Regions from separate parts of the Idiomarina sp. H2 genome, predicted to be linked through region 3. Evidence: predicted binding sites of a transcription regulator. Region 3 holds the regulator's gene; each other region holds the start of a gene.
The links. Region 3 encodes sigma-54, which starts transcription at its own class of promoters, with help from an activator protein. Its sites were predicted from a motif close to GTTGGCACGNNNNTNGNNT; they were not measured.
Positions count from the first base shown of each region.

Region 1 (10,454 bases), on a different contig from region 3:
GTCCATATAGGCACGGTACGTGGGTTCCTGAGTAAAGCTGATAATCATGCCTTTACCGCTTGGCTGCCACATTAACAGCGGTTTGTAAGGTAATTGCTGAGCTATATCGTCCCACAAAAAGCCACTGGCTAACAGGCTATCCGCGCCAGCAAACCACGCAATGTTGCGACCGTGATCAATATCAATGGGGGTAAATACGTCGTTACCGTTATAAATACTCACAACCTGCGGTTTAACACCGGCGCTTAACCAGTGGTCTGTATCTACTTCGGTATTTAGCAAAGCACCCGGCACCCAGTCGGGGTCAGCGCCGTGCGGTTTTATTTCCGTTAAGAACTGCTCGCGGCTTTCAATCACTTTGCCGTCTACTTTAATTTCTTCATCAGGCTCAGTAACGCCTTCTTCCGGCACTTTGCGTTCCAGCTGGGTATTAAGCAGACCGGTTTCAACCGCCCAGGCAGAAGCGCTGCCTAAGGTCAGCAACACACCGCCGTCTGACACCCACTGTTGAATCTTCTCCACAGTTTTGTCGTTAAGCACGCTAGAGTATGCACCTTCCGGTAGTATCAGAACATCCAGCCCATTAAAGTCACTTTGCAACAGTTGCATGGTGCGAATGGCCGTTACCGGGTACCCCATCTGACGTTCAATCACAAAGCGGGTATGCCCTGCACTGTAAGGGCTAACCGGCTCATCCCAGGCAATAGCAATATTCGGTGCTTCCAGTTTGCTTACGTTGTGCGAACCAAAGTTAGGCCCTTCTGTCATCCAGCTTGTATCAACACCTTCAACGGTTGCGCCTGACGCCTCAGCGAGTTTTTGTAATTTAGTCTGCAAGTCATCAGAGTTGTCAGCGCGGGTTAAAATCAATGAGCCACTGGGGAATTCACCCGCACTTTCGTGGGTGAAGGCTAATTCGCTTTGGCGAACCTCCAGACCTTCGCGCAACGCAGCAGTGAGAAAACGTCCTGCATTCATATCCCCCCAACGAACCAAAAAGGCCACTTTGGCGTCCGGGTTAGTCACTTTGCCAGGCTCAATACGACCTTCTTCTACAAAGGCTGTGGCGACGTCAGGTAAGTCATCGCAAGTGTGGCTGTCGACATTGAACATCAACGGCAGTGACCAACCGGTTACGTCGTAAATTTGGTCCGGCAGGTTATTGTTACGGCGCTGCTCCTGCTCTGCCAGGAAGTCATCCGCCATATCCACTTGCTTATCCATTAAGGTGCGTATCATGCGGTGTGCAGGTTGTGCCATATCAATGATATAAGCACCAGCTTCATAATCAGTACCGCACACATCAAACGCCTTTTTCGCCTGCTTCACTTCTGCGCCCTGTTCAACCAGTAAAGAGGCTAATTTACGAGCGGCAGCCGGGTCGCCCTTGGCGGGCAGAATAATAGAGCGGACATCACCGTCTTCACCTGCTTCGACCGCTGACTTGCGGTATTCCCAGAACTTCTGCAATAAGGCTTCGCGGCGTTGGGAAACTGTCTGAATAGTCGAGATAGACGCTATAAAATGCTGCTGAACACCGTCGGCGTAGGTCAGTACGTCACCGTCTGTACGGTCAAACAAATGCCCGCGCGCTGAAGCCATCTCATAGGTCATTGCAACTGAGCCCTGATACAGCGGCCAACTGGCACCGTAGCCCGGGTAAAACGCGTCGAAAATTTCGCGGGTAAAATAATCAAAGCCCTTTTCGTCGAACCATTGGCCGTTATTTTTACCAATCCAGTTCAGCGTTTCACGTTGTGACTCGGTAATCAGTGGATTATAAGGCCTAGCCTCTGGGGTGAAGTAATAAGTGGAATCGCCACCCATCTCATGCAGATCAACAAACACCAGCGGATAGTATTTTAATAAGGCATCTATTTGCCCGCTAATTTCAGGCTGAGTCAGCGCTATCCAGTCACGATTCATATCAAACAGGTAGTGGTTAGTGCGCCCGTTAGGCCAGGGTTCGTTGTGCTCCGCACTGCGGCGGTCACCCGAGTGCTCCAGCCCAACACTCATGTAGTAACGATCGACAAAGCGGGCACGTCCGTCCGGGTTTTGCAGTGGGTCAATGAATACCATGGTGTTATCTAACCAGCGTTGGGTCTGCTCACGCTGGTCATGCAGCAGATGATAGGCGGTTACCATAGCGGCTTCCGGTGACGAAATTTCATTGCCGTGAACGCCATAGGACAGCCAGATACTACCGGGCAATTCGTCAATTAACTGCTCAGCCTTATCGCTGTCGGTTTTGCGCGGGTCGGCTAAGGCCTGCATGCCCTTCATAAAACCGTCAAAGTCAGCCATATTGTCTTCACTGGAAATAACCGCGTAATAAAGCGTACGCCCTTCCCAGCTTTTGCCGTACTCTAGCAATTTTACTTGTTTGGGGTAAGCCTGCTGCAGAGCTTCAAAATAACGGCTCATGTCGGCCGGGCTGGTAATTTTAGTGCCAAGCGGATAACCCAGGACCTGCTCAACAGTCACTTCTGAATTACTGTAGTTCGCTTCGGGAAGTAATGACTTTTCGCCAGCCAACTGCTGTGCGTAGGAGGGGTTAACAAACCACGAGACGGCGGCTATCAGCGCCGCAAATTTGAGACTGCGCATCTTCATTCCTGTTGTTTTATGCACTTTTAAACTGTGCTTGGGGTTTCTTTTTATGTCTCTCTAATGTAAAAGCTTGAACAAGGGAAGTGAAGCTCAATTTAGGCGCTATGAATAAAAAGACTCAATTAACCACTCTGCTGGCGGCTATAGCCACAACGCTAATTTTGGCAGGATGCCAAATAACACCTAATAACGTAAAACGCGTGGTCAATTCCGGCGTGCTTAGCGGTAACGACCCAAGTGCAGTGGTGGAATCTATGGCGCGTGAGCGTTTGCACAGCTACCGCAGCAACCCGCAACAGCTTATTAGCGACATTGAGGACTTACGCAAGGCTTTGCGCGATCTGCGTGCCGTTGCTGAGGCCATATGGGGTGACGAGGAAAACACGGTTCCCAGCGCGAAAAAGTACGTTAAATACAGTGATAACTTTCATGCCAAAGCCGTTGTCGATTTTGAGCAGGGCCTGCTGACCGTTGCGACATTGCATGACAGCAATGATCCAGCCAAAACCCGGGAACAACTCAAAGCCGCTATTGTGCGTACGCTGTTAACGCCAGCCGACCTCACTGCCGTTGATATTTTTACCGATAAAGAGCCTGAACGGACGGGAAAACCATTTTTGCGCGGGCAAGTTGTTGACCAGGACAATGTGATCGTCGAGTACGAATGGCGGGCGAATCGCTTTGCCGAGTATTTGGTGAAAAACCAGTTGCGCACCCGGCGCGCTAAAAACAACAAGGTGTATGAGGTTCAAATTGCTTTGGTCGATGAACACCAGGAGCTACGCAAACACCAGTATGCCGACTACGTGATAGCCGCAGCGCGACGCTATAACCTGGAGCCTGAGCTTATTTATGCCATTATTGAAACCGAAAGCAGTTTTAACCCTTATGCGGTGAGCCACGCTAACGCTTACGGCTTAATGCAGGTAGTGGCATCGACCGCCGGACGTGACGTGTTTGAGCGCGTTCGTAAAATTCCCGGGCAGCCCACGTCTCAACAATTGTTTGACCCGGCTCAGAACATCGATATTGGCAGTGCCTATTTGCACATTTTGAACACCCAGTACTTAAAAGGTGTGCAACATCCGCGCAGTCGCGAATACGCTATTGTTTCAGCATACAATGGTGGCGCCGGTAACGTGCTGAAAACCTTTTCTTCCAACCGCAGCAACGCGGTTCAAATTATAAACCGAAGTCAGCCCGGCATTGTTTACCGGGACTTAACTTCTAAGCATCCGTTGGCGGAGAGCCGTCGGTATTTAGAAAAGGTGATGTACTTTAAGCAGGGTTACTGACACGAACCGCAACAAAAATCTTTACCGTGCTCAGGTGCCGATGCTTTCTTTTCAACAAAAAGCAGGTTGTTTTCCAGGTGAATATGCTCGTGCAAATCATCCTGCAGCTCTTTTAAGCCTTTATAAAGAGCTGTCCAGGTACCACAGGCGCCTTCCGGTAGCGTTAAGTTATTGGTCAGTTCGTCAATTCTATTAAGTTCACCTTCATGCTGAACGTGTTCGCTTTCCATTACTGAAATTGGCCCGCCGGGATAAACACCACGAGACAGCAAAGGAAAAAGAATTTGTTCTTCTTTTGTCATGTGGCTTTCCAGCTCCTGCATCAGGTTATCCAGGTGTTCAGTCAGACCAACCGGGGCTTCGGGGTGATCACCATGAACAGCTTCAACGCGCATGGCCAATTGCTTTAACTCAGGAAGTTGTTCGCGATGGCGCTGATGAAAACGCAGATAAATATGCTCTATCAAATGCTTGGGTGAAGCGTCCTGCCATTGTTGCTCGGCAGTCTGTAAACGGTCATCGAAAGTACTCATGGGTCACTCCTGTTTGCTAAATAAAGTTTCTTACTCCGGTCAGGATTGCAACAAACAGGCCATCTCCTACCCCGTTAGGATTATTGACTCTCCGGGGTGTCACGGTACTATCAACCCAACCAATAAGGGTATTTTTAACCTGGGCAGTCAATTTAACCATGTTGCAAGAAAGTCTATTAGCAGACCTGCTTACCGAGCAGCCTGCAGCGGTTCGTTTACAAAATTTAGTCAACACCTTACGCAGTCACTTCAACTGTGGCGCAGTGGTTTTATTAAAGCTGGATAATGAAGTGCTGCAACCGGTTGCTATTCAGGGACTGGTACGCGAAGCGCTGGGTCGTCGGTTTGTTGTAGCACAGCACCCCAGGTTAGCGGCATTGCTGGCATCTCGTAACCCCGTGCGGTTTGAGCACGATTCGTCATTACCGGACCCCTACGACGGACTGCTCGCTGAGCAGCCAGGTAATGCGCTGCCCGTTCACGACTGCATGGGTATTAGTTTGTATCTGGAGAATAAGTGTTGGGGTGTACTGACCTTAGACGCACTGCAACCCGGTACATTTACCGACAACTCAATGATTGAACTGCAAAAGTTTAGCTTGTTCGTTGAGACCGCCGTTCGCATTGGCCAGCTGGAGCAAAACGTCAGGGCTCTGCGACAAGGCCAGCAGCGCACCATGCCAAAATCCGGAACCACAGAAAGAAACGAGTCGGAAATTATCGGGCACAGCAAAGCTATTGAAAGTGTGCTGAAAGAACTACGAGTGGTTGCCAGTGCCGATTTGCCCGTACTGCTACTGGGCGAGACTGGTGTCGGTAAAGAGCTGTTTGCCCGTGAACTGCACATACTCTCACAGCGCAGCGACAAACCCCTTATTTATGTAAATTGCGCGGCTCTACCCGAATCACTTGCAGAAAGCGAGCTTTTTGGTCATGTAAAAGGGGCGTTTTCCGGCGCAACCAGCGACCGTTCAGGACGCTTTGAAGTCGCTCACGGCGGTACGCTGTTTCTGGATGAAGTTGGCGAGCTGCCACTATCCATACAGGCTAAATTATTGCGAGTACTGCAAAATGGTGAAATTCAGCGTTTGGGCTCTGACAAATACCGAAAAGTAGATGTTCGCCTTATAGCCGCCACCAACCGCAACCTGCGCCAGCAAGTCAGTAATGAAACTTTCCGTGCTGATTTATACCACCGCCTTTCGGTTTATCCTTTGCCCATTCCGCCATTACGTGAGCGCGGTGACGATGTGTCTATTCTGGCCGGGCATTTTCTCGAGCTAAACCGGGCTCGTCTGGGGTTGCGGGCTTTGCGCTTATCGCCGGAGGCTGAGCTTGCCATACAACAGTATCAGTGGCCGGGTAATGTGCGTGAACTGGAACATGTTATCAGCCGGGCCGCTATTAAGCTGCTTAGCCACGGTGTGGAAAAAACCGATATTGCCACCATTGAACCCGACATGCTGGATCTTGATGTGCAACTGCCTTTGTCAGCCACCACCGACTCTGGGAAAAATTCTGCTGGAACCGGCTTACCTCAGGCTAACGTGTCGATGAAAGAAGCGGTAAATTATACTCAGCGTAAGATGATAGAAGCGGCTTTAGGCCGCCATAACAACAGTTGGAGTCAGGCCGCTAAAGACCTGCAGCTGGATGCCAGTAACCTGCACAAAATGGCCAGTCGATTAGGAATGAAGTCGTGACGCGGGAGCTGTTAATTCGATTATTGTGGCGCGCTCTGGCGCTATTTTTTGTATTACTTGGACTTATCGGCATTGCCCTGCCGGTAATGCCCACAGTACCTTTTCTCATTGCTGCATTGTGGGCTGCTAGTAAAGGCTGGCCCCGGCTTGAAACCTGGTTGCTTAACCACCCCAAATACGGCCCGGACATACGAGCCTGGCGCGAGCACCGAGTGGTTAAACGCCGCTCTAAAATCATAGCCTTAGTTATGATGGCAACCGGGTACCTGGTGCTATGGTTATTTGTTCCGCAAGTTCCGGTGTGGCTAAAAGCAATTGTCGGTGTTGTGCTGGTTGTGGTCGGGTGCTGGCTGGCTACGCGCCCCGACCACTCTCCGGAAAAGACTTAACCCGGGTTACCGTCGGCGCGGGGTGTTGTCAGCACCTTAAAATAAACCACAACATAAATGCCATAAGCCAGAGTCCAGGCTAAAGCACTACACATTAACCAGTGGCTGGCTAAATCAGGAACCAGCCACATTAAAAAGACCCGGGTTAATGCAGCTATTAATACCAATAAAAATGCGCCGGTCATTATCAGTTTTGGTTGCAACGGACGCCCACTATGACCCAACGAGACGCGCGCTATCATGCTAAGAATCATATTCCCCATAGCTCCTGCGGTTAAGGCGTGCAGCGCCAGACTCTGCGTCAGGTCGAAACCCGCGTAACGCAATGCAAATAACGCCAGACCAACGGGAATAAACCAATAAGCTAAATGCAGTGACCAAAGCAGCGGTACTCTCCAGGTTATCCAGATTTTCCAGCGCGCAACTCTTATGCCGGTTGCCACCGCTGAAACGCCAAATAAAACGACCATTATCTGGTTAGGTAACAGCGTGTGCAGATTCAGAAAGTGCACAGCGAAGATAAGCCACAAGCTGCCTAAAGCTATACGATCAAGCCAGACTATTGGCGTTACTTTAGGTGTTTGAGTCCCGTTGGCAGTAAACATTGGCAACACTCGTCCGCCAATAATGGCCATTAACAAAGTCACCAGAAATACCGCGTTGTAAGCGCCAAGCACCTGAATATGATAGTGACCAAAGTGTAAGCCGTAATGCATAAGCAAGTTGCACACCGTCAGCAACAGCAAAATGGGCACAAAGAATAAATTCCGGGTCTGATTTACTTTTAACACCATACGCCCGAACAGCAACGCGGCGACAGGTAACAGACTGACATCCACGCCTGCAACCAACCACCACGGCAGTTCACCGCCCAACAGCAACATTAACCTGGCGGCTGCCCATAAAACGGTCAGACTAAGCAGAGTCTTGCCATGTGGTGCTCTAAGTCCGGTCCAGTTCTGCACCGCAGTTAATAAAAACCCCAGGACTATGGCAATAACGAAGCCAAATATCATTTCATGGCTGTGCCAGAACATGATGTTGCCGTATACAGGCAAACTGAGCTTTCCGCTAAGTGCTACCCCCCACAGCAGCATCGCTATGGCGCTAAACCCTGCCCCCAAAAGGAACAGAGGCCGAAACGCCTGCCGCAGAATAGGAGTTAACTGCTCTTCTTTTTGTCTGTCTGTGATTTGCATCACTGTCACCGCTTATTAATAAAAGATACATTTTTAATATACCTTTTATTTTGACTAAGATCGACGCTCTACCACTAAAAGTCAGTTAATACCTATTTAGAGATTCTAGCCTGTCGCTAGCCCCGCCAGTTGCAACCAATAGCCATTGTTCTCTTTGCTCGTCAGGGTCACGGGGTGTTCCCCATTGATATTACTGCGGAAGCGTTGTAGCCAGTCGAAAGTTCCCTCGGGTTGCGGACTAATACGCACAATATCGACCAGGTCATTCATACCCGGTAGCTGGTTTATCAGGTTATAGCGTGTACCCGATTGCGTCTGAATACCATTAAGTACAAACACCTGCTGACCTTCCTGGCTTTTCACTTCCCGGCCTTCCGGGTATTTTATGCAACACAGCTCGCACTGATCTTTCGGCCGGTTCTCTGAGCGAGCGGTAAAGCAGCGACCAGACCAGGCCAAAGGTATATGACCAAAGGAGAAAACTTCCACGTCAAAGCAGTCCCTCACAGTGTCAATAAGGTTGTGCTGTAACACGTCCTGCAGCCAGTCGCGGGAAAGTTCAAATGGAACCACCCAACGGGTCATACCCATATCAATTAAACGGCGCAGGCTCTGGTGATTATAAATATTAATGGCCGGCCCGGCGGTAAAGTTCAGTCCCTGCTCCTGCAGCACCCCAATAGCACTGACATCATTGGCTTCAACATAAAACTCGCCATTATCGCAATATTTACCCAGCTCCCGGAGCTCCGCAGGAGCTTCCAACAAGGTCATTGTCGACAGCGTTACTTTTTTCCCGGCTTCTCTCAGCATATGCGCTATCGCCAGATAGTCATCCAGCTTTAACTCACGACGCTTGCTACAGACGGTTTCACCAAGATACACGTGTTCAACATCCGACTCGGCAGCTCGCTGATAAAAATCAAAAACCTGCTGTTTCGGCCAAAAATACAGAATAGGTCCTAGAGAAAACTTCATATTGGTTACTTCCATTTCCGGTGGTACGCGCCCAGCGTCGTTTGACTGCCTTCAGAAAGTGAGGCCAGAACCGAATTCCAGTTATCTTCCACTTCAAAGGCGTCCGGGTCGGTCATAACGGCATCGATAGCCTGACGCCAGACTCTGGTAATTTGCGACACATAAGCCGGGCTGCGCTGCCGCCCTTCAATTTTTAACGAGGCAATGCCTTCTTTATACAGTTGCGGCAACAAACTTAAGGTATTCAGGCTGGTCGGTTCTTCCAGTACGTTGTAAGTTTCGTCGTCAACCGAAAAACGCCCTTTGCATAGAGTGGGATAACCCGCTTTTTCGTTTTCATCAAAACGGTCGATAAGCACGCCGTTAAGCCGTGACTCCAGTTTATTGTCCTGTTCGTCCCACTCCACAAAAGCCGCAGGTGAGCAGGCTCCAGCGGTATTAGGAGACTCGCCGGTTAAATAAGAGCTAAGATAACAACGCCCCTCCGCCATAATGCAGAGGCTACCGAAAGCAAAGACTTCCAGCTCGACGTCAGTTGTGCGCGCCAGGGCTCTGACTTGCTGCATAGACAGCACTCGGGGCAAGACCACCCGCGACACGCCAAACTGCTGATAAAAGCGGATGGCTCCGGCGTTGGTTGCAGATGCCTGCACCGACAAGTGCCTTTCAACTTTGGGGTACCTTTCAGCCGCGTAAGCCAAAACCGCGAGGTCTGCAATAATCAGTACATCAGCACCGGCCAGAACAGCATCATCAACTGCCCGACGCCATTTCTCCCAACTGTTGGCATGCGCAAAGGTATTAATGGCAACGTGCAGTTTACGACCATGTTTATGCACATAGTCCGCTGCTTCTGCCAGCTTCATCTGATTTAAATTCAGACCAGCGAAATGACGTGCATTGGTTTCATCCTTTAACCCCACATAGACCGCATCGGCACCATTTTCTATTGCCGCTTTTAATGCAGGGATACTTCCGGCCGGACAAAGCAGTTCCATTTAAAACCTCTATTTAATATTTTGTAGCACCATAATTATTAATTCATTATAGTGCTCACAACTTTTATTTTGTTGTTGTAAACGGAGCAAAATATGAATACCACCAACTGGGTATCTTCTATACCTAATATAATTCGACCAATAAACAAATTAATTCCATCGAAATTTATTAACTTCGGGTCTGAAAAGTTATTAAATATTTTATTTAAGGAAGAAATCTCATCAGGGGAGCTTAATTTTATTTCTGGAAACATAATAGAGATAAAGGTTAAAGACATTGATTTATCTCTATTTTTGACGTTAAAAGGAAACCAACTAAAATCCCTCAAGAGCCCATTTGAACCCGACGTACAGCTCTCAGCAGACGGTGACGCACTGCTTTTACTGATTTACGGAAAGGTTGACCCCGACACTTTATTCTTTAATCGGAAACTAATGGTAAAAGGCAATACCGAATTAGGGTTACATTTAAAAAACTTCTTAGACACCATTGAGGTAAATCAAAAGCTACCAAGGACCTTATATTTAATAGGAGACCGGTTTAGTGATTTTATTTATAAAGAAAAAGGTGAAACAATACAGACAAGTTAATTAAATAGTTTTTGACTGGGGTCAAGAGGTGGTTATGAGTACAGTTACCTGGGATAAAGAGTTAATAGAAAAATACAACATTAATGGACCTCGTTATACGTCTTATCCCACAGCGTTAATGCTTTCCGAACAATTTTCAGAAAGCCGCATAGAAA
Region 1 covers NZ_SNZY01000002.1:89,021-99,474, forward strand. The annotation lists gene DET62_RS02660 (M14 family zinc carboxypeptidase) at 1-2,610, opposite strand, end outside; gene DET62_RS02665 (murein transglycosylase domain-containing protein) at 2,718-3,908, shown strand; gene DET62_RS02670 (hemerythrin domain-containing protein) at 3,902-4,441, opposite strand; gene norR (nitric oxide reductase transcriptional regulator NorR) at 4,600-6,144, shown strand; gene DET62_RS02680 (YbaN family protein) at 6,141-6,533, shown strand; gene DET62_RS02685 (NnrS family protein) at 6,530-7,732, opposite strand; gene DET62_RS02690 (U32 family peptidase) at 7,838-8,710, opposite strand; gene DET62_RS02695 (peptidase U32 family protein) at 8,716-9,708, opposite strand; gene DET62_RS02700 (SCP2 sterol-binding domain-containing protein) at 9,802-10,299, shown strand; gene hemN (oxygen-independent coproporphyrinogen III oxidase) at 10,334-10,454, shown strand, end outside.
Region 1: DET62_RS02670 (hemerythrin domain-containing protein) is a predicted target of sigma-54. The motif match lies at 4,487-4,505, and genes of this name have one in related genera.

Region 2 (10,454 bases), on a different contig from region 3:
TGTGTATCCGGCCCTCGCTTCATGCAAACCTTAGTGGATACCGACCGACCCTTTTACCGGGCCTCGAATTCACTGGACTGCTTTGCACTGCTGGATATGGAAAGGGTCAGTGCGGTAATAGACTACAAGGACAACCTGCCTGACTGGACCGAAAAGCCCTACAAGAAACAGAAGCTGTCGGGACCACAACCTTTATTCATGGCCTTTCTCGACAACAACAGAGGCCGTGCACTTCGTCAACTATTTGATAACACGCTGTTCGAACAGACAATTGAAAAAAGGGCTAAACAGCAAATTAACGAGCGCCTGTAAAATCGTTCTGGCGCCAGGCTTCATAAGCAAAAATAGCCACTGAATTGGATAAATTCAGGCTTCGGCTGGTGTCCGCCATTGGCAACCGCAACCAGTTCTCTTGTGGAAAAGTTTCCAGGACCTCCATTGGCAGCCCGCGAGTTTCAGGGCCAAACAACAAAACATCGCCGGCCTCATAAGCCACTGCAGAGTAATTTGTCTTACCTTTGGTTGTGCACGCAAAAATGCGGTTAAACGAGGTACTATTCAGAAAGCTCTGCCAGTCTTTATGGATATTTACAGAAGCTAAATCGTGATAATCAAGACCCGCCCGACGTACTTTTTTTTCATCCAGCTCAAACCCTAAGGGCTCAATTAAATGCAAGGACATGCCCGTGTTCGCCGCCAAACGAATAACGTTGCCGGTATTAGGGGGAATTTCAGGCTCAAACAGTACAAGGTGCAACATGGTCGTTTTCATCACTTGGGTAAAAGCGGTAGAATAGCAGAATATCTTTTATAAATGTGTACCGGTACTGTGGCAAATCAGAAAAACTACCAACAGAATTATGCTTTTTGGGTACGACTGGCTAGTACAGCGTCGGTTATCGTTGCCATAATCCTAATTACCATTAAGCTTTTTGCCTGGTTCCAGACAGAATCCGCCAGTATGCTGGCATCTCTCACCGATTCAATTTTAGACAGCGGCGCTTCCATATTCAGCTTTTTTGCGATTCGCTACGCTTTGCAACCAGCAGATGAAGAGCATCGATTCGGTCACGGTAAAGCCGAATCCCTGGCGGCGTTAGCGCAAAGCGCCTTTATTTCCGGTTCCAGCATGCTGCTTATTTTTCACAGCGTTCAACAGTTTATGCAGGGCGGCAGTGTGCCTAAAGTGGGTTACGGTATCGCGGTTTCTGCCATTGCTATTGTCATTACCTTTGTTTTAATTGTTATACAGCGTATGGCTATTCGTCATACCAACTCTCAGGCCGTGCAGGCCGATAATCTTCACTATCAGTCGGACATACTGCTGAACTTAGCCGTTATTGTGGCGTTAATTTTAAGTAGCTATGGCTGGCTCTGGGCTGACAGTATTTTTGCCATGGGCATTGCCGTTTACCTCATTATTGGCGCAGTTCGTATTGGCTGGGATGCATTTCAGGCACTGATGGATCGTGAGTTGTCAGAAGAGCTGCAAGAGCAGATTGCTAATATCACAATGGCGGTAAACGGCGTTAAAGGCTTTCACGGTCTACGCACACGGGAGGCAGGCCCGGTGCGCTTTATTCAGTTACACATTGAGCTGGCCAACGAATTGTCTTTATTACGGGCTCACGCCATTGCCGATGATGTTGAAGCACAGCTGATGAAAGCTTTCCCGGGCGCCGATATTATTGTCCACATGGATCCTGAAATTGTCGCCGTGGTAGAAGGTTCACTTAAGCGTTAGCAAGTTTCCGGGTTTCTTCAATAAGAGCGTCCAGCACAGGTTGACGAAACTTGTCAGTTTCCATCATAAGCTCGTGCGATGCACCTTTAATGGTCTCAAACCTAAAGTGGTCCCGGGTAACCGCAGCAGCTACTTTCTTTTGTCCTGACGCGGAAACCACTTTATCATTCCCTGCCTGAAACAGAATGACCGAAATGGTAATGTCATTTGCCAGTTTCTGCGCGTTGATAGCGGCACTGATGGCCTCATACAGCCAATTAAATGTGGGCCCGCCTAGCTGAACATCCGAAACATTATCATAAGCATCCCGAAACGCCTTATATCGCTGTCGGCTATGTGTCAGAACGTTCTCTTCAAAAGGCACCGGCTTATAATTTCCCATACCGAGAAAATACCACGGTTTTGCCAGCCAGCGGTTTAACCAGGCTCCCGCAAAAACTATCCAACGCGCGAACCAATAAGGCACTATTCCTGTTTCTATAGAAAACATAGGAGCAGAGAGTATGAGTTTTTTATAAGGATGCTGGTAAGTGGCACAGTAAATGGTCGCTATTGTTCCGCCCATCGAGTGAGAAAACAGTGTTTTGGGTACATCGCCAAATCGTGCCACTAACAGGTTGGTAAAGTCCGAAAAGTCACGTACAAAGTCATTAAAGTTTTCGACATGTCCCTGATGAGGGTTCGCCGTCAGGCGCCCCGACAATCCCTGCCCACGGTGATCCAGTGCCGCAACAGAAAAGCCCTGCTGTGCCAGCTCCCAAAACAGTTCCTGATACTTCAGTGCCGACTCTATTCGCCCCGGAGCAATAACCACTAAGGGTGCGGAGTCACTATGTCGGTAATAGGCAAAATGTAATTTGAGACCATCAAACGCAGCAAAATACTCAGAGGTAACTTGTTGTTCCCAAAAGACTTCGACTTGAGCCTTAAAAAACTCCAGCCATTCGGGCGTGTCGTCTGCAGGGCGTTGTTGTGTAGTAGGCGGTTGCTTCATTCTTTCTGTTCGGGCTGACTTTTGGGTAAGTCTAACACGACTTCAAGTCCCCCTTCAGAGTGATTATGAGCTTTTAATTCACCACCCAGAACAGCCGCCGCGCGATGACTCAAGGCTAAACCAAGACCAACGCCGGCTTTATGGTGTCGCGCCGGATCGCCGCGATAAAAAGGCACAAACAGTTTACTTATGGTGCTCTCATCAACCCCCGGGCCGTGATCCCGAATGCGAATATGACAGCCTTTGCCGTAATCGTCACAGGAAAGCTCTACGTTATCTTCGGTGTAGTGCAGTGCATTACGGACAATATTTTCCAGAACCAGCCGCAGCAATTCAGGGTCAGTATCAATAACCGGCCAGTTGCTACCATGCCGCAGCAAGCGCTCGCGTACTTCTGGATGCTGATAACACATATCATTAATAAGCTGCTGCACCAGTTCACCGCTATCCAGGCTTTCATGGTTCAGATCAACCAGCCCATTCTCCAGTCTCGACAGCGAAAGAATTCGCTCAATAATCACACTGAGACGTTCCGTATCGCGGCGCAATTGTTGCCAATTAGGGTCGTCCTCATTGCAATCGGCTAAATCCAGAGCCACCTGCATACGCGCCATAGGTGAACGTAATTCGTGCGATACATCGCTGAGTAATCGCCGTTGCGCGTCACGCGAAGTTGCTAAGTCGACCGCCCCTTGCGATAAAGCCCGTGCCAGTTCACCAATTTCATCACCACGTTTAGGTAAACGTTTAAGTTCAGGCGTTGCACTACCATCAGCCACTTCGCGCATTGCCAGAATCATTCGTCGTATAGGTCGAATAAGCCAAATACCCAGTAATACTGCGAGTAAACCGCTACCAACCATTAAGGTCAGTATGCGCGCGCGGGTCGATTCTGCTTCCAACCGCTCACGGTCAACCTGCTCTTCAATGCCTAAGGGCTTAGTCACCAGAATTTTATTGCCGTCGAGCTCGAACGGACCCATTAACAAACGCTCGTCCAGAGGAATCTGCTGCGGAGACTCTTGACCCAGCATACGCAATAGCGTGGAACCGTGACTTACGCGCAGCATCTCGTCCATTAATAGCTTTTCGCTGCCCTGCACCGACAACTGTGCGGCAACGCGGTAGTCGCCAGCAATAAGCCGGCCGGGTTGTAGAGAGTGAAAGGTTAACGCATCGCTCAATAAAGGCTGTAACGTCTGATAAATCTCCGGCTCCAGTGGTTTAAGTTCAGCTTTAGGTTTGTTCCAAACCGCCAACAAATAACCACTGGCCGCTGTGACCGAAAGCAGCGCCCAAAAAATGAAAAGTAATCTCAGAGCAAGCGATCGGTACCACCGCGTACGCCGGTTCTTCATAAGCTTGCAATCAGTCGGTAGCCGCGACCTCGTATAGTTTGAATACGATCAGGTTTTGCCGGGAATTTCTTCCGGATGTTACTAATATGCACGTCAAGACTGCGGTCAAAAGGCTCCATTTTTCGTCCCAGTGCCGCAACAGAAAGCTGATCTTTACTGACCATTTGACCGGCTTGCTGCATCAGACAACGCAAAATATCAAACTCAGTTGGTGTCAGAATCAGTTCAGCATCATCGCATTTTACTTCCGTAGTAGCCGGATCCAGCACTATGCCACAAACGTTCAGGCTTTCATTCTGCATGGTTGTGTTTGGCGTGCGACGCAGCAAAGCTCTTACACGGGCAATCAGCTCACGTGGATTAAAAGGCTTTGGCAGATAATCATCTGCGCCAAGCTCCAGCCCCATGACTCTGTCATCATCGTCACCACGAGCCGTCAGCATCAGCACCGCGGTATCACGATGTTGTTGGCGTAACCGCTGCAAAAGCTGCATACCATCAATGCCGGGTAGCATAACGTCCAGCAAAATAAGTTCGTAGTCACCGTTAAGTGCTTTATCAAGACCAGTGACACCATCTTCGGCGACACTTAAATCCACAGATTCACGTTTAAACAATTCTGTCAGCATGACAGACATTTCAGTATCATCGTCAATGAGTAGTACGGAATGTCTCATAACTTGTTGTTCTCTCCAGAAATAAATCCATGATCCAAAATGCCGGGGATGGATACGACCCTCTTTACATAACTTTTACTTTAGCAGAGTTTTCAACTTTCGGGTTAAGGTATTCCTTCCCCAGCCCAGCCATGCGGCTGCTTTTTGTTTATGTCCGGAAAAACGTTTTAAAGCAGTCTGTAACGCAACCTGCTCCAGCTGCTGCTGATAACTTTGCAGAACATCCTGCGAGTTTAACGGCTGCTGTTCCAGCTCAGTTTGCAAAAAGTGTAACCAGGTAAGCTCACCGCCTGGCTCTGTCGAACCTGGCTCTGAAGTCACCAGAATGTCTTCAGGCAAGTCCCGGGGACTTATTTGCTGCCCGGGCGCCATAACGGTTAGCCAGCGACAGGTATTTTCCAGTTGTCGGACGTTACCTGGCCAATTGTAACTCTTTAATGTGCTAAGCGTTTCATTTAACAATGTTTTTGGTGTGACATTCAACTCTTCGGCCGACTTTTTAAGAAAGTGTCTTGCCAGAGTATCGATATCTTCCGCCCGCTCACGCAGAGGCGGCAGCCGCAAACGGATAACGTTAAGACGATGATAAAGGTCATCCCTGAATGTGCCCTGGTTAACCAAGTGTTCTAGTTCCCGGTGGGTGGCGGCAATAACGCGCACATCCACTTTTACCGGTTGCAACGCTCCCACCGGGTAAAACTGTCCTTCGGCCAGAACTCTCAACAGCCGTGTCTGAACTGGTAAAGGCATATCGCCAATTTCATCCAGAAACAAAGTACCACCGTCAGCTTGCTGAAAACGCCCGACGCGTTTACGGTCGGCTCCGGTAAAGGCCCCGCGTTCGTGCCCGAACAGCTCCGACTCAATTAAATCGGCGGGTATTGCTGCCATGTTAAGCGCAATAAAAGGTTTATCCGCCCGTGGGCTGTGTTTATGCAGAGCTCGCGCGACAACTTCTTTGCCAGTACCGGTTTCTCCGGTAAGCAGCACACTAACGCTTGAGCCCGACAAGCGACCGATAGCACGAAACACATCCTGCATAGGCGTGGCTTCACCAATAAGCTCGGGAACTGAATTTGCGTCTATTTGCGCGGGCACATTTTCACTTTGTCTGGCATGCTGCAGAGCACGGTCAACGGCGGTAATAGCTTCATCAATGTCAAAGGGCTTTGCCAGATACTCAAATGCGCCGCCCTGAAACGCTTTTACCGTTGTCTCGAGATCGGAATGCGCGGTCATAACCACAACAGGCAAATGCGCCTCGGTCTGATGCAGCCGCTCCAGTACAGCCAGGCCGTTTTCTCCCGGCATACGGATATCGGTGAGCACAACGGTTGGTTTATCGCTCTTTAGAGCCATGAAAAAGTCTTCGCCATTGGCAAAACTGCGCACGTGATAACGGCTATCAGCAAAGGCTTTTTCCAGTACCCAGCGAATAGAGTCGTCATCATCAATTATCCATAACTGAGCATTAGTGGTCATCCGTCACCTCATTACCATTTTCTGCTGAAAGATAAGGCAAATACACTGAAAATCGGGTTTTTCCGGGACTGGAATCAAAATCAATTTTCCCTTTATGCTGATGCACTAAATTTTGTGCCAGCGACAAGCCGAGTCCGGTTCCTTCAGCACGGCCGCTTATCAACGGATAAAACAGGGTTTCGCGCAACTCGGCCGGAATACCGGGCCCATTATCGGTCAAAGTAACCACCGCACATTGTCGATAGCGCTGTCCAAACAGAGTCAATTGGTGTTCTACCCGCGTTTTAATTGTAATAGTGCCTTCGCCTGACATAGCTTGTGCTGCATTTTGGGCAATATTCAAAAACACCTGTTCACAAGCTTCCGCAACCACCTGAATATCCGGCAGCGACGGGTCGTAATCCCGAACTAAATTCAGCGAGTCTCCATATTCGTACACCAAAGTTCTGGCAACTCTTTCCAACACTTCATGAATATTGGTTTCCTTCGACTCGCCCCTTTTTACCGGCCCTAATAACCTGTCGACCAAATACCTTAACCGGTCCGACTGGGTGATGATCAAGTCCGTATACTCTGTCAGGCTCTCGTCCGGAAGTTGCCGTGCCAGTAACTGCGCAGCGCCGCGTAAACCTCCCAGAGGGTTCTTTATTTCATGCGCCATACCGCGCAATAAGTGCTGGGTAGCGAATAGCTGATTACGCTGTTGATCTTCCTGATTTATTCGCCGCAACTGGTCTACTTGTTTTAATTCCAGTAGCAAAGCACGTCCAAAAGGTTGCTCTACTGTTTGAATACTGGTTTCCACCCGAATATTGTGCCCGGAATGCAGCGCGAACTGAGCTTCCGCATTCAGCACCGTTTGCTCGCTATTCAGGCACTCCATCAGCGTTTCTGACGCCAGCGAACACTGATAAAAAGCCGCAGTGAAAGGTTCGCCCAACAGGCGTTTTGCACTGTGATCGAGTAAGGATTCAGCAGACGAATTGACGTAACGGATGGTCAGGCGATCATCGAGGATGAGTATGCCTGTGAGTAGTTGGTTAAGTAGCGCGCTATCGTTCACGAAGGCAGGATAAATTACGCACCAAGTTGGTGCAACCGGGTAAGGCAAGACACCTTACCCGGCCAGTAACCATTAAACGCTGTAGTACATATCGAATTCTACCGGGTGGGTAGTCTTCTTCAATGTCTCTACTTCGTTGTACTTAAGATCGATGTAGGCATCAATCATGTCGTCGTCCATAACGCCGCCTTGCTTAAGGAAGTCGCGGTCTTTATCCAGCGCGTCCAGAGCCATTTCCAGTGAGTGACAAACGGTCGGAATGTCTTTCGCTTCTTCAGGAGGCAGATTGTATAAATCTTTGTCCATGGCATCGCCAGGGTGGATCTTGTTACGGATACCGTCAAGGCCAGCCATTAACAGCGCAGTAAAGGCCAGGTACGGGTTCGCACTTGGGTCAGGGAAGCGCACTTCAATACGGCGACCTTTCGCGCTGGAAACCAATGGAATACGGATAGAAGCCGAACGGTTACGGGCGGAATAAGCCAGCATCACCGGTGCTTCAAAACCAGGAACCAGACGCTTGTACGAGTTAGTAGAGGCGTTCGCAAAAGCGTTAATGGCACGTGCGTGCTTAATAATACCGCCAATATAGAACAGCGCGGTTTCGCTCAAGCCTGCGTACTGGTCGCCGGCAAATAAGTTTTCGCCGCCTTTGTTCAGTGACATATGCACGTGCATGCCAGAGCCGTTATCGCCAACCAGTGGCTTCGGCATAAAGGTTGCGGTCATGCCGTAAGAGTGCGCGACGTTATGCACCACATACTTATAAACCTGCAGTTCATCAGCTTTCTTAGTCAGAGTATTGAAGCGTGTAGCCACTTCGTTCTGACCTGCTGTTGCTACTTCGTGGTGATGGGCTTCAACAACCATACCCATGTCTTCCATTACTAAGCTCATGGTGCCACGAATGTCGTGCGCTGAGTCTACCGGAGGTACCGGGAAGTAGCCGCCTTTTACTCCAGGACGGTGAGCCAGGTTACCTTCTGAATATTCACGGCCTGAGTTCCACTTCGCTTCTTCCGCGTCAATCTTGTAGAACGAACCACTCATGTCTGTGTGGAAACGTACGTCGTTGAACAGGAAGAACTCAGGTTCCGGACCGAAGTAAGCGTCGTCTGCAATGCCTGATGAGCGCAGGAAATCTTCCGCACGCTTTGCAATTGAACGAGGGTCACGGCTATAGCCCTGCATAGTTTCCGGCTCAAGAATGTCACAACGTACATTCAATGTGACTTCATCAGTAAAGGGATCAATCACCGCAGACTCGTTGTCTGGCATCAGTACCATGTCTGATTCGTTAATGCCTTTCCAGCCGGAAATAGATGAACCATCAAACATTTTACCTTCTTCAAAGAAGTCTTCATCGATTTGCGACACCGGAATAGTGACGTGTTGCTCTTTACCTTTAGTATCGGTAAAGCGTAAATCGACGAATTTTACGTCGTGTTCTTTGATGGTATCGAAAATCTTATTAGCTGACATGTTGTCCTCCGTAGACAGCGTCTAAAAATACAGCTTGAGTATAGCAAAGCCTGTGCCAACTGACTTTTTTGTTTATATTCATAAAGTTAGTTCATTTAGCACTATAATGCGTAAATTAATACGCACCAGTATAGCGCATAACGCACAAAATTGGTGCAAAAGTAACATTCTAAGATAACGTCATAAAAATATAACGAACAAAAAACAATCAGGTCTTTCTTAATCCAACTCAAAAAGGTAGAATACGCCGCTATTTTTCACAAAACCCCTTGGACGGGTTTCATTCCCGGACAACTACAGGCAGTTCTTAATGACAATTCAGGTATTTGATATAGAAAAATTACGCAACATCGCGATTATCGCGCACGTTGACCATGGTAAAACCACCCTAGTCGACAAGTTGTTGCAACAATCTGGCACTTTAGAAAGCCGTGGCGAAATAGAAGACCGTATTATGGATTCCAACGATCTTGAAAAAGAACGTGGTATTACTATCCTCGCCAAAAACACCGCGGTTAACTGGCAAGATTACCGCATCAACATTCTGGATACTCCGGGACACGCCGATTTCGGTGGCGAAGTTGAACGCGTACTTTCTATGGCAGACTCCGTATTGTTAGTGGTTGATGCCGTTGACGGTCCTATGCCTCAAACTCGATTTGTCACGCAGAAAGCTTTCTCTCATGGTTTGAACCCTATTCTTGTTATTAACAAAGTTGACCGTCCTGGTGCACGCCCTGACTGGGTGATGGATCAGGTATTCGACTTATTTGATAACCTGGGCGCTACTGACGAACAGCTGGACTTTCCGGTAGTTTACGCATCAGCGCTTAACGGCTGGGCATCATTAGACATAGAAGATCAAGACGGCGACATGACGCCATTGTTCGAAACTATCGTTAGTAAGGTAAGCCATCCCGATGCTGACCCTGAAAGCGACCTGCAAATGCAGGTGTCACAGCTTGATTACTCGAGCTACTTAGGCGTTATTGGTATTGGTCGCGTTACCCGCGGTAGCGTTAAAGTGAACCAGCAAGTGACTATTGTTGGTGCCGACGGCAAAGAACGTAACGGAAAAATTGGTAAAGTCTTTAGCTACCTGGGTCTTGACCGCATTGAAGCGGACAAAGCTGCAGCAGGCGACATCTGCGCCATTACCGGTCTGGGCGAGCTAAAAATCTCCGACACCGTGTGTGCAGTTGGTAAAGCTGAAGCTATGAAGCCACTGACCGTTGACGAGCCAACAGTAACTATGACCTTCCAGGTAAACACCTCACCTTTCGCAGGTAAAGAAGGAAAGTTTGTTACTTCTCGTCAAATTCTTGAACGTTTGCAACAAGAGTTGGTTCATAACGTAGCTTTACGTGTTGAAGAAACTGACAACCCGGATCGTTTCCGCGTATCTGGCCGTGGTGAGCTTCACTTAGGTGTTCTTATTGAAAACATGCGTCGTGAAGGTTTTGAATTAGCCGTTTCTCGTCCAGAAGTTATCATCAAGTACGAAGATGGTAAGAAAATGGAACCTTATGAAACCATGACGGTTGATATTGAAGAGCAGCATCAAGGTGCGGTTATGGAAAAATTAGGCTTGCGTAAAGCCGAAATGACCAACATGACACCAGACGGTAAAGGTCGCGTTCGCGTTGATTTTGAA
Region 2 covers NZ_SNZY01000004.1:145,046-155,499, reverse strand. The annotation lists gene DET62_RS06735 (hypothetical protein) at 1-312, shown strand, start outside; gene trmL (tRNA (uridine(34)/cytosine(34)/5-carboxymethylaminomethyluridine(34)-2'-O)-methyltransferase TrmL) at 296-760, opposite strand; gene DET62_RS06725 (cation diffusion facilitator family transporter) at 815-1,744, shown strand; gene DET62_RS06720 (alpha/beta hydrolase) at 1,734-2,738, opposite strand; gene DET62_RS06715 (HAMP domain-containing sensor histidine kinase) at 2,735-3,997, opposite strand; gene DET62_RS06710 (response regulator transcription factor) at 4,093-4,773, opposite strand; gene ntrC (nitrogen regulation protein NR(I)) at 4,849-6,255, opposite strand; gene glnL (nitrogen regulation protein NR(II)) at 6,245-7,366, opposite strand; gene glnA (glutamate--ammonia ligase) at 7,391-8,800, opposite strand; gene typA (translational GTPase TypA) at 9,111-10,454, shown strand, end outside.
Region 2: glnA (glutamate--ammonia ligase) is a predicted target of sigma-54. The motif match lies at 8,842-8,860, and genes of this name have one in related genera.

Region 3 (10,454 bases):
ATTACTCACGTGGCGCTGCCGGCTTCTGGGTTGGGAACGGTGAAATTCAGTATCCGGTAGAAGAAGTGACCATTGCCGGTAACTTAAAAGACATGCTGGCGAACATTGTTGCCATAGGGAATGACACCGACGAACGCCATGCGCTGCATACCGGCTCAGTGTTATTAGAGCAAATGAGTATTGCCGGCAATTAAAAAGCCAGGTCTCTAAGACAGTAACAAGGTTGCTGAGCCAAGGAAGGCAAAGATACCGACCACGTCAGTGACAGTCGTCAGAATGACCCCGCCAGCCAGCGCGGGGTCAATATTAAAGCGCTTAAGAACCAGCGGAATGGTCGCACCGGCTAAAGCGGCTGCGACTAGGTTCATCATCATGGCAAAGGCAATAATACCGCCAACCAGCCAGTCTTGCTTCCACAGTGCGACGACTGCCGCAATCAGTACCGACCAGATAATGCCGTTTAAGAAACCAATAGCCAGCTCTTTACCGATAAGCCATCGGGAGTTACTGGTGCCTATGTGTCCCAGAGCCATACCTCGTATGACCAGAGTTAATGTCTGGCTACCGGCTATGCCGCCCATACTGGGTACAATGGTGTTTAAAATAGCCAGTACAGCCATTTGTGCCAGTATGTCTTCAAATAATGAGCTGACCATGGCGGCCAGTAAGGCAGTAACCAGGTTTACCGCCAACCATACGGTACGGCGGCGGGTACTTTTTAATACCGGAGCGAAGGTATCTTCGTCATCTTCCAGGCCCGCCATACTCAACATGGAGTGTTGGGCTTCTTCGCGGATAATATCGACCACGTCATCGATGGTAATACGACCTACCAGCTGCTGCTCATTGTCGACGACCGGCGCAGATACCCAGTCATGACGCTCGAACAGTTTTGCGACTTCCGTTTCATCCATAGTCACGGGGATGGTGGTAATGTCGGCCGACATAATTTCGTCAATGCGACGGCTGGGATCAATAGTTAACAACTGGGTTAAAGTAATTTCGCCAATGAGTTTTTCATGGCGATCCACGACGTAGAGTTTATCGGTGGCTTCGGGCAGCTCACCTTTAAGGCGTAAATAACGCAACACAACATCAATAGTGACGTCCGAGCGCAAGGTGATGGTATCGGTGTTCATGATACCACCGGCGCTGTCTTCGGCATATGAGAGCGCGGTTTCCGCACGTTCCCGGTCGCTTTCGTCCATGGACTTCAGAACTTGCTGATAGACTGGCTCAGGTAAGCCCCGCAAAACGTAGGCAAGGTCATCGGTGTCCATGCCTTCGGTGGCCGCCGCAAGATTCTCCGGCGCCATTTGACGAATAATGTCTTTCTGAACCTCTTCGTTCAGTTCTTCAAGAATCTCGCCGTGTTCATCTACGTCAACCAGTTTCCAAACAATGGAACGGCTTTTGGGGGGTGAGGATTCCAACAGCAACGCCACGTCGCATGCCGGCATATTATGCAGCATACGGCGTGCAGCAACGAACATGCCATCGGATAGCGCGGAGTTAACCTCCTGAATGCGCTGCATGGCATATTCTTTGTCGGAAAGCTCTGCAATCATGCTTACTCGTCTTCCTCGAAGCGATCTTCAAACAAAGCACTAACGGCATCCAGTGCTGCTTGTGCGTCTTTTCCTTCGGCACAGACTTCAACAGTTTTTCCCTGTTGACTGGCCAGTAGCATCAGGCACATAACGCTGGCAGCGTTAACGCATTGCTCACCCTGAGTGACAGTAATGTCTGACTCAAATTCCTGCGTTAATTGCGCTAACTTTGTTGCCGCACGTGCGTGCAAGCCTAGTTTATTGCGAATAATTAGCTTTCTGCAAACTTTATCCATGGGTTTTCAGTTCCCGGTGTCTTACCTGAACTTTTACAGCTTTCTGTTCAAAACGCTCGGCTAACTGCTGAGAAATATAAACCGAGCGGTGCTGACCACCGGTACAACCGGTAGCTATGGTCAGGTAGCTTCGATTGCTGCGCTGGAAGTGTGGCAACCAGGTATCAAGAAAGTTTTCTAGCTGATAAATAAATTTAGTCACCAAAGGTTCCTGACGAAAGAAAATCTGCACGTCGGTATCCAGACCGGTAAGCAGCTTAAGCTCGGGTTGCCAGTGCGGATTAGGTAAAATGCGCGCATCAAAGACAAAGTCAGCGTCTTTGGGTAAACCATATTTAAAGCCAAAAGACTGAAACACAATAATCAGCTTTTTATCCGCTCGTCCCAGCACCCGCTCAGTGACCTGTTCGCTTAATTGGTGCAGCGATAAATCACTGCTGTCCAGGCGCCAGGTTGCGCGTTCCATAATGGGTTCAAGCATTTTATGTTCGGCCTGAAGCGCTTCTAGCAGAGGCAGTTCTTTTTGCGATAACGGATGCAGGCGACGAGTCTCGCCAAAACGCTTTAGTAAGGTGTTGTCGTCAGAGTCAATAAACAGAATTTCCGGTTCAACGCCTTTTGGCAAAAAGCTCAGAGAGTCCAGTAGCTCTTCGGAGTGCTCCGGTAAGTTGCGAACATCAATGCTAATGGCTATTTTTTGATACTGCTCTATGACTGCATGCACCAGAGTTGGTAGCAGGCTTATGGGTAAATTATCAACGCAATAAAAGCCTAAGTCCTCCAGTACGCGCAGAGCAATTGTCTTACCTGAGCCGGAGCGACCACTAACAATGATCAGTTGCATGGCGACTGCTCACCTTCGCCCACAAATAATTGATATAACGCTTTATCAGAATCTGCGTGGCGCAGTGCGCGAGTACAGTCTTTGTCGTTCATTCTTCTGGCCACTGTGGCCAATGTTTGTAGATGGTTCTCGTGCTCTGATTCCGGAACCAGAAGCGCGAAGATAATATCGACAGGCTGGTTGTCAATAGAATCGAATTCGATAGGTTCGTCTAAGGTCAGTAATACCGCTACCGGATGATTCGCATTAGGTAAGCGGCCATGAGGAATTGCGATACCTAAGCCAATTCCCGTACTGCCTAAACGCTCACGGTTTAACAGGCTCTCAAAAATGTCATGACGGGTAATGCCAGACAGCTTAGGGGCTACGATTTGACTAATGGTTTCAAGTAGTCGCTTTTTACTTGCGCCCTCGACTGCACACTTGGTGCAGTCGGGGCTTAACAATTCACTCAGTTGCATGGATTAATGTTGTTTCATTTTCTCTTTGTGTTTAATCACCTGACGGTCCAGTTTATTAATTAAACCGTCGATGGCCGCGTACATATCTTCGTGTTTTGCGTCGGCGAAAAGCTCACCGCCATTCACGTGCAGCGTAGCTTCCGCTTTTTGAATCGTTTTTTCAACATTTAGGATGACGTGAACATTAGTTATATGGTCAAAATGTCTTTCCAGCTTGGCAAATTTTGTGTCCACGTAGTCACGCAGAGCTTCGGTAATATCGATGTGATGACCGGTCAAATTAATTTGCATAACGTCTTCCTTCTGCAGTTAACAAAGTTACAAAAGACTTTTGCGTTGGCTCGATGATGGAATGTTTAACGATTCCCGATACTTCGCAATTGTCCTTCTTGCTACTTGGATACCTTGTTCGGCTATCAGTTCAGCAATCTTACTGTCACTTAACGGTTTACTGCGATTTTCAGCAGCGACCATCTTCTTAATTAAAGCACGTATTGCCGTGCTTGAACACTCGCCACCGCCCTCTGTACTGACATGACTTGAGAAAAAATATTTCAACTCAAATACGCCACTTGGGCAGTGTAAGTATTTTTGTGTCGTTACGCGTGAAATCGTACTTTCATGCATATCCACGGCTTCTGCAACATCGTTCAGAACCATTGGCTTCATAGCTTCTTCACCATGCTCAAAAAAGCCCTGTTGGCGTTGTACTATGCAATTGGCCACTTTCAGCAGCGTATCGTTTCTGCTCTCCAGGCTTTTTATGAACCAGCGGGCTTCTTGCGTATGGTTTTTTATGTACTGGCTGTCGGCTACTGACTTTGTTGCTTTACTCAAGGCCGCGTATTCTTCGTTCACTTTTAGTTTAGGTACGCTATCCGGGTTTAATTCGACCATCCAACGACCATTTTTTTTAGTAACGGCCACATCGGGAATAACATATTCAACGGGTTGCTGCGCAACTTGCTCGCCCGGGTGCGGGTGCAACTGTTGAATTAATCGCATAGTTTGGCGTAAATCGTCTTCCGATAGCTTCAGTTTACGCTGAATGGTGCGAAAATCGCGACTGCCAAGTAAGTCCATATGTTCAGTCACTAAGCATAGAGCAACCTGCTTGTATTCAGTGTCGTCGCTTAGTTGACGTAATTGAATGGCAAGGCATTCACTGACGCTACGTGCGCCGACACCTATTGGGTCGAAATGCTGAATACGCTTAAGCACCATGCAGACTTCTTCTGCCTCAACTTCGGGCAGGCGCACAGCTTCAATAATTTCATTAACATCAACCATCAGATAGCCATTGTCGTCTATGGCTTCAATAATGGCTTCAGCTATGGCGGTGTCTTCTTCCGAAAAATGAGAAAGTTGCATTTGCCAAAGCAGGTGATCCTGCAAAGACTCGCTGGTAGAGCCTTGATAGACCTCAAAATCGCCGTCAAAGGATTTACCTGAAGAGGCTGCACCGTTGGCCGGGGTATGACTGGAGTAGGTGTCGTCCCAACTGCTGTCGACCGGCAGTTCGTCAGGCATTTCCTGGGTTTTTATAACGTCGGATGTTTCCCGTTGGCTGTCGTCTCTTTCTTCAATATTGCGAGTTTCGGGTTGGTCCGCGTCGTTACTCGTTTCACCTTCAACCTCCAGCAGCGGGTTGCTGTCTAATGCATCCTGAATTTCTGACTGAAGATCGAGCGAGGAAAGCTGCAGCAGGCGGATGGCCTGTTGGAGTTGTGGCGTCATGGTCAGGTGCTGACCAATTTTTAGCTGCAGACTTTGCTTCATAATGACTGTCCCGGTATCACGTTATAGGGTGAACTGCTCACCGAGGTAAACGTCTCTAACCTGTTGATTCGATAATATACTTTCTGCATCCCCACTGGCAATAAGCTCACCATGACTGACAATATAAGCGTGTTCACAAACAGACAATGTCTCGCGAACGTTGTGATCAGTAATAAGTACACCAATACCACGTTGCTTTAAATGTTCAACAATCTTTTTAATATCAATAACCGAAATAGGGTCAACTCCGGCAAAAGGCTCGTCCAGCAAAATAAACGTAGGCTCCGCTGCCAAGGCGCGGGCAATTTCAACCCGACGGCGCTCACCGCCTGAAAGACTCATGCCCTGACTGTTTGCTATGTGGCCTATATGAAACTCTTCGAGCAAAGCATCAAGCTGTTCTTCACGCTCATTAGTTGAAAGTTCTTTACGAGTTTCCAGAATAGCCATCAGATTATCGCGCACGGTCAATTTGCGAAAAATGGACGCCTCTTGTGGCAAATACCCAATACCCCGGCGTGCCCGTTCATGCATTGGCAGTAAGGTAAGGTCATTGTCATCCAGCAGAATTTGACCTTTATCGCTATTAACCAAACCGACTATCATATAGAAGGTTGTGGTTTTACCTGCACCGTTGGGGCCCAGTAAACCAATAACCTGCCCCTGACTTACTTCCAGGCTAACGTCTTTAACGACTTGTCGGCTTTTGTAGCTTTTGGCTAAATGTTTGACTCGTAAAGTTGCCATATTAAGGGTTCTCGTTATTTTTTTCGTCGGTATCGGTTTTTGGTTTAGGCGTAAAAATAGTGATAACACGGCTGTCTTCTTCACCTGAACTGCTTGCCGTTACCGTTTGTTTATTCAAATCATAAGTAATCAAACTGCCGCTTGAGCTACTGCTACCTTGAGAGATGCGAGCGTCGCCACTAAGCTCCAGTCGCTGTTCCGACTGAAAATAGGTGATTTTTTTTGCTTCAGCGTTAATTTCATTGCCGTCGTCCAGCGTCTGGCTGTAAGTAGCAGGAGTGCCTTCTGCAATAAAAATATCTGCTTGCTCGGCGCTTTCGCTGGCGGATGCTTCTAGTCGATCGGCGCGGATTAATAAGGTGCCCTGACGAATAATAACGTTGTCCGTTAAAACCAGGCGGTTATTTTTAATATCAAGCTCTTCCTTACTCGACTCAACTTCCATGGGTTTACTAAAGTCAGACTTGCCCTGAGCCATAACCGCTGAGGGTATTAAGGCAACCAGGATGAGTTTACTCAGCAGGCTGGAAAATCGTTTTAACATGTCTTTTTAGCTCCATTCGTTCAGCTTTCAGATCCGCAGTCATACCGTTACCCCGAATTAATAGCCGTGGTCCGTGAATGCTTACAGGATGTTCTGTGCTCATTGACTCATTTTTTAAATCAACAATCAGGTACTCGGTTAACACTTGCTCGATGTGAGTATCCGGCTCTAAAGCAAGTATTTCAACATCATGCTCTAAAATCAGGGTTTGATCGTCGTAGAAAGTGCCTTGCGCGGCACTGACTTCCCAAAGCTCTTCGCCTTGCTCAGAAAAGACTGTGTAAACCGGACGCTTAAGTTCGGTCAGACCAATTTGGTTATAGTGAGACATTTTCTCAGATTTTATCTTGTGAGCCAGTAAACCGTCACTTTCGAAAATACGCGTCTCCAGCCCAAAAGCGGTAAAATCGGGCTGCATAGTGCGTGTTGTCGCCGCGTTGTTACCATCAGCATCATCACTAAAAGGGCGCCAGACAAGCAATAGCCCGGCACCGAATAATAAAATTAGAATGACAGTAACGCGTCGGCTCACACACTGGCTCCTGTAGCCAGGTGCAGTTGCCCTTGACTGAGCATGATTAAATCACAGACTTCGCGCACGGCACCATGTCCACCATGGCAGCGTGAAATATAATCGGCCTGTTGTTGTACCGATGCGTGAGCGTCCTGGACTGCAATCCCCAGACCCGCCGCTTTAATTAAAGCTAAATCGGGGGTGTCGTCTCCAACATAAGCAACTTGCTCCGCGCTAAGGCCTAACTTTGTTAGTAGCTCATCGAAAGCGGCTGTTTTATCGTTCTGTCCCTGATAAATAAAGCCGACATCTAAATGTTCCATACGGTGTTCAACAATGCGTGACGTTCGTCCGGTAATGACTGCCGTTTCAACACCTGATTTTTTCAGTGCTTTCATGCCAAAGCCATCCCGGGTGTGAAACGCTTTCAGTTCCTCACCATCATTGCCTAAGTATATGCGACCGTCGGAAAACACCCCGTCGACATCCAGAACCAGTAGCTTTATTTCGGAAAAACGTTTAAACAGGCTTTTTTCAATGTCGCCGTACCAGGTATTAATACATTCCATCAGAGCACTCCCGCCTGCAGTAAGTCATGCATGTTCATTGCGCCACAAGGCTGTCCATCGTCGTTGGTAATTATCAGCCCATTTATTTTTCGGTCCTGCATGAGTTTTAATGCCTCAGCGGCCAGCATGTCCTCGTTCGCAGTAATACAGGAGCGGGTCATAACTTCAGCTATCGGAGTTTTATGGACATCGATTCGGTTATCCAGAATGCGACGTAAGTCACCGTCTGTAAAAATGCCGGCGAGACGTTGGTTTTCATCAACTATCGCGGTCATACCCAAGCCTTTACGCGACATTTCCAGTAACGCATCACTAATAATAGCGTCGGCTGGAATAACCGGAACACGCTCGCCAGTGTGCATCACGTCATGCAACCGCAATAGCAGGCGTTTACCCAGCGAGCCGCCGGGGTGTGATAGTGCAAAGTCGTCGGCGGTGAAGCCGCGGGCATTGAGCAGAGCAACCGCCATCGCATCGCCCATGACAAGAGTTGCTGTTGTAGAAGCCGTGGGGGCTAACCCGAGCGGACAGGCCTCTTGTTCAACTGCGATACAAACATGAGTATCAGCCAGTCGGGCAAGAGTGGAGCCTGGTTTGCCAGTCATTGAAATTAAGGGCACGCCCAGACGTTTAATGACCGGAATAATATTCAGCACTTCGGCCGTTTCGCCACTGTTAGATATCGCAATGACCACATCCTGAGCCGCAACCATGCCTAAATCTCCGTGGCTGGCTTCGCCCGGATGTACAAAAAACGCTGGTGTGCCGGTTGAGGCAAGTGTGGCAGCTATTTTCCCGCCAATATGACCGGATTTACCCATGCCGGTGACAATAACGCGGCCTTTGCAATTAAACAGAGTTTGGCAGGCGGCATCGAAATTATCATCCAAATATTGATACAGGCCTTCAATCGCCTTCTTTTCGATATCCAGTACTTGTTCGCCCAGTAGCCGAAAGTTCTGGGTGACTTGTTTCATGGTCATGCCTCTGGCGTTGTACTTTTGCCCTGTATAATACGTCATTCGGTACAACTCTGCCTACCGTACACAGGTAAATCTTGTATTTTATTACAAAAATAATTACTATACCAACCAGACGGTTGATAAAGTAAGTGTAGGTAAAGTGAATACACCATGGTAGAGAAAAAAGGCGCAGGGCGACCCAGCAACAGAGACGTCATTCTGGATGCCGCAGATCAATTGGTCGCTGCCGAGGGTGCAGGGCACCTTACATTTGACGCCTTGAGCCAGACAACGGGCATCAGCAAAGGTGGTTTGCTTTATCATTTCAAGAGCAAAGATTGTTTGCTGCAGGCTATGTTAAAACGCCGTGTCGAACGTTATGAAAAACTTCGTGAGCAATATCATCACCAGTTTGCCGATGACCCAAAAGGCGAATTAAAAAGTATTTTACTAGCAGCGCTTGATACGGACGCTGAATGTTCTCGGCTAGGCAGTGGAATGCTGGCTGCCGCTGCGACTAACCCGGAGTTGTTGGGCCCTTTAAAAGAGCATATAGCACTGACTTTACAGCGGTTGGAACGTATCGCCGGAAGCAAAGTTGGGAAAACTCTGTTTTACGCGGTTCATGGTGCGCGTTTGTTCGAGCAACTCAACTTGTGTGACGCTTGCGTGCATGAACGTGAAGATTTTGCACAATATTTACTGAAGCTTGTCGATGAATTGACAGAAATAGAATCAATTCGCTGATAAAATTTGCAACACTTTTTCGGTATCAGACTATACCGACAGTCGTTAAAATAAAGGCTGATAAACTCGTAACAGGAAACTGTCGTGACAAACTTGGTAGAACTTAAAGATCTGACTTTTGCGCATGGAAGCCATCGGGTCTATGACGGCCTGTCGTTAGATGTTCCGAAAGGCAAAATGGTTGCTGTCATGGGGCCTAGTGGCATTGGTAAAACGACGCTGTTGCGCCTTATCGGTGGACAGCTTAAGCCTGACAGCGGCAGTATCAAAGTAGCCGGAGAGGAAGTCCCGCAGTTAAAACGCGACGCTTTGTATCAATTACGCAAGCGCATGAGCATGCTGTTTCAAAGTGGTGCGTTGTTCACCGACATGTCGGTATACGAGAACGTCGCCTTTCCACTGCGCGAGCACACCGACTTACCCGAAGAAATTATTCGCAGCGTGGTTTTAATGAAGCTTGAGGCCGTGGGTCTGCGTGGTGCGCGTCACCTTATGCCGTCAGAACTGTCTGGTGGCATGGCTCGTAGAGCTGCTCTGGCAAGGGCTATAGCTCTGGATCCTGAATTAATTTTATACGATGAGCCGTTTGCGGGTCAGGATCCTATTTCTATGGCGGTCATTGTAAAGCTTATTAAATCTTTGAATGAGTCACTAGGTTTGACCTCTATTGTTGTATCGCACGACGTAAAAGAAGTGTTATCGATTGCGGATTATGCTTATGTCATCGCCGACAAAAAAGTGGTAGGCAAGGGAACTCCGGATGAACTGCGCAATAATGAGACCGCAATTATTAAGCAGTTTTTGAATGGCGCTCCAGATGGACCCGTAGCATTTCACTACTCAGATGACGATTTTACAACAGACTTATTAAGGGGCAAGGAATGATCCAGTTTATACGGTCTGTCGGTCGCCAGGTATTGGATAGCCTGGCAGGCATTGGATACGCCCTGGCTATGTTAATGGGTGCCATTATTGGCAAGCCTCAACCAGCTAAGTCATGGCCGCTCTTTATTAAACAAATGTATGTCGTCGGCGTATTGTCGATGCTCATCGTTATCGTCAGTGGCTTATTCATCGGTATGGTGCTTGGCTTACAGGGCTACACTATTTTAGTTGACTATGGTGCTGAGCAAAGTCTGGGGCCTATGGTTGCGCTGTCGTTGCTGCGTGAGTTGGGGCCTGTCGTTACCGGTCTGTTATTTGCGGGGCGAGCGGGCTCCGCACTCACTGCTGAAATCGGTCTTATGAAAGCCACTGAGCAACTTTCCAGTCTGGAGATGATGGCGGTTGATCCTTTACGCCGTGTGATTGCTCCCAGGTTCTGGGCTGGTGTGGTTAGTATGCCACTGCTGGCGTTGATGTTCTCAGCCGTTGGAATTTACGGCGGTTACCTGGTTGGCTCCGGCTGGCTGGGGGTTGATGAAGGCGCTTTTTGGTCAGT
Region 3 covers NZ_SNZY01000005.1:157,972-168,425, reverse strand. The annotation lists gene pmbA (metalloprotease PmbA) at 1-194, shown strand, start outside; gene mgtE (magnesium transporter) at 207-1,568, opposite strand; gene DET62_RS08320 (HPr family phosphocarrier protein) at 1,571-1,846, opposite strand; gene rapZ (RNase adapter RapZ) at 1,839-2,690, opposite strand; gene ptsN (PTS IIA-like nitrogen regulatory protein PtsN) at 2,681-3,151, opposite strand; gene hpf (ribosome hibernation promoting factor) at 3,155-3,442, opposite strand; gene DET62_RS08300 (RNA polymerase factor sigma-54) at 3,470-4,930, opposite strand; gene lptB (LPS export ABC transporter ATP-binding protein) at 4,952-5,677, opposite strand; gene lptA (lipopolysaccharide transport periplasmic protein LptA) at 5,679-6,221, opposite strand; gene lptC (LPS export ABC transporter periplasmic protein LptC) at 6,190-6,753, opposite strand; gene kdsC (3-deoxy-manno-octulosonate-8-phosphatase KdsC) at 6,750-7,304, opposite strand; gene DET62_RS08275 (KpsF/GutQ family sugar-phosphate isomerase) at 7,304-8,281, opposite strand; gene DET62_RS08270 (TetR/AcrR family transcriptional regulator) at 8,438-9,013, shown strand; gene DET62_RS08265 (ATP-binding cassette domain-containing protein) at 9,098-9,898, shown strand; gene mlaE (lipid asymmetry maintenance ABC transporter permease subunit MlaE) at 9,898-10,454, shown strand, end outside.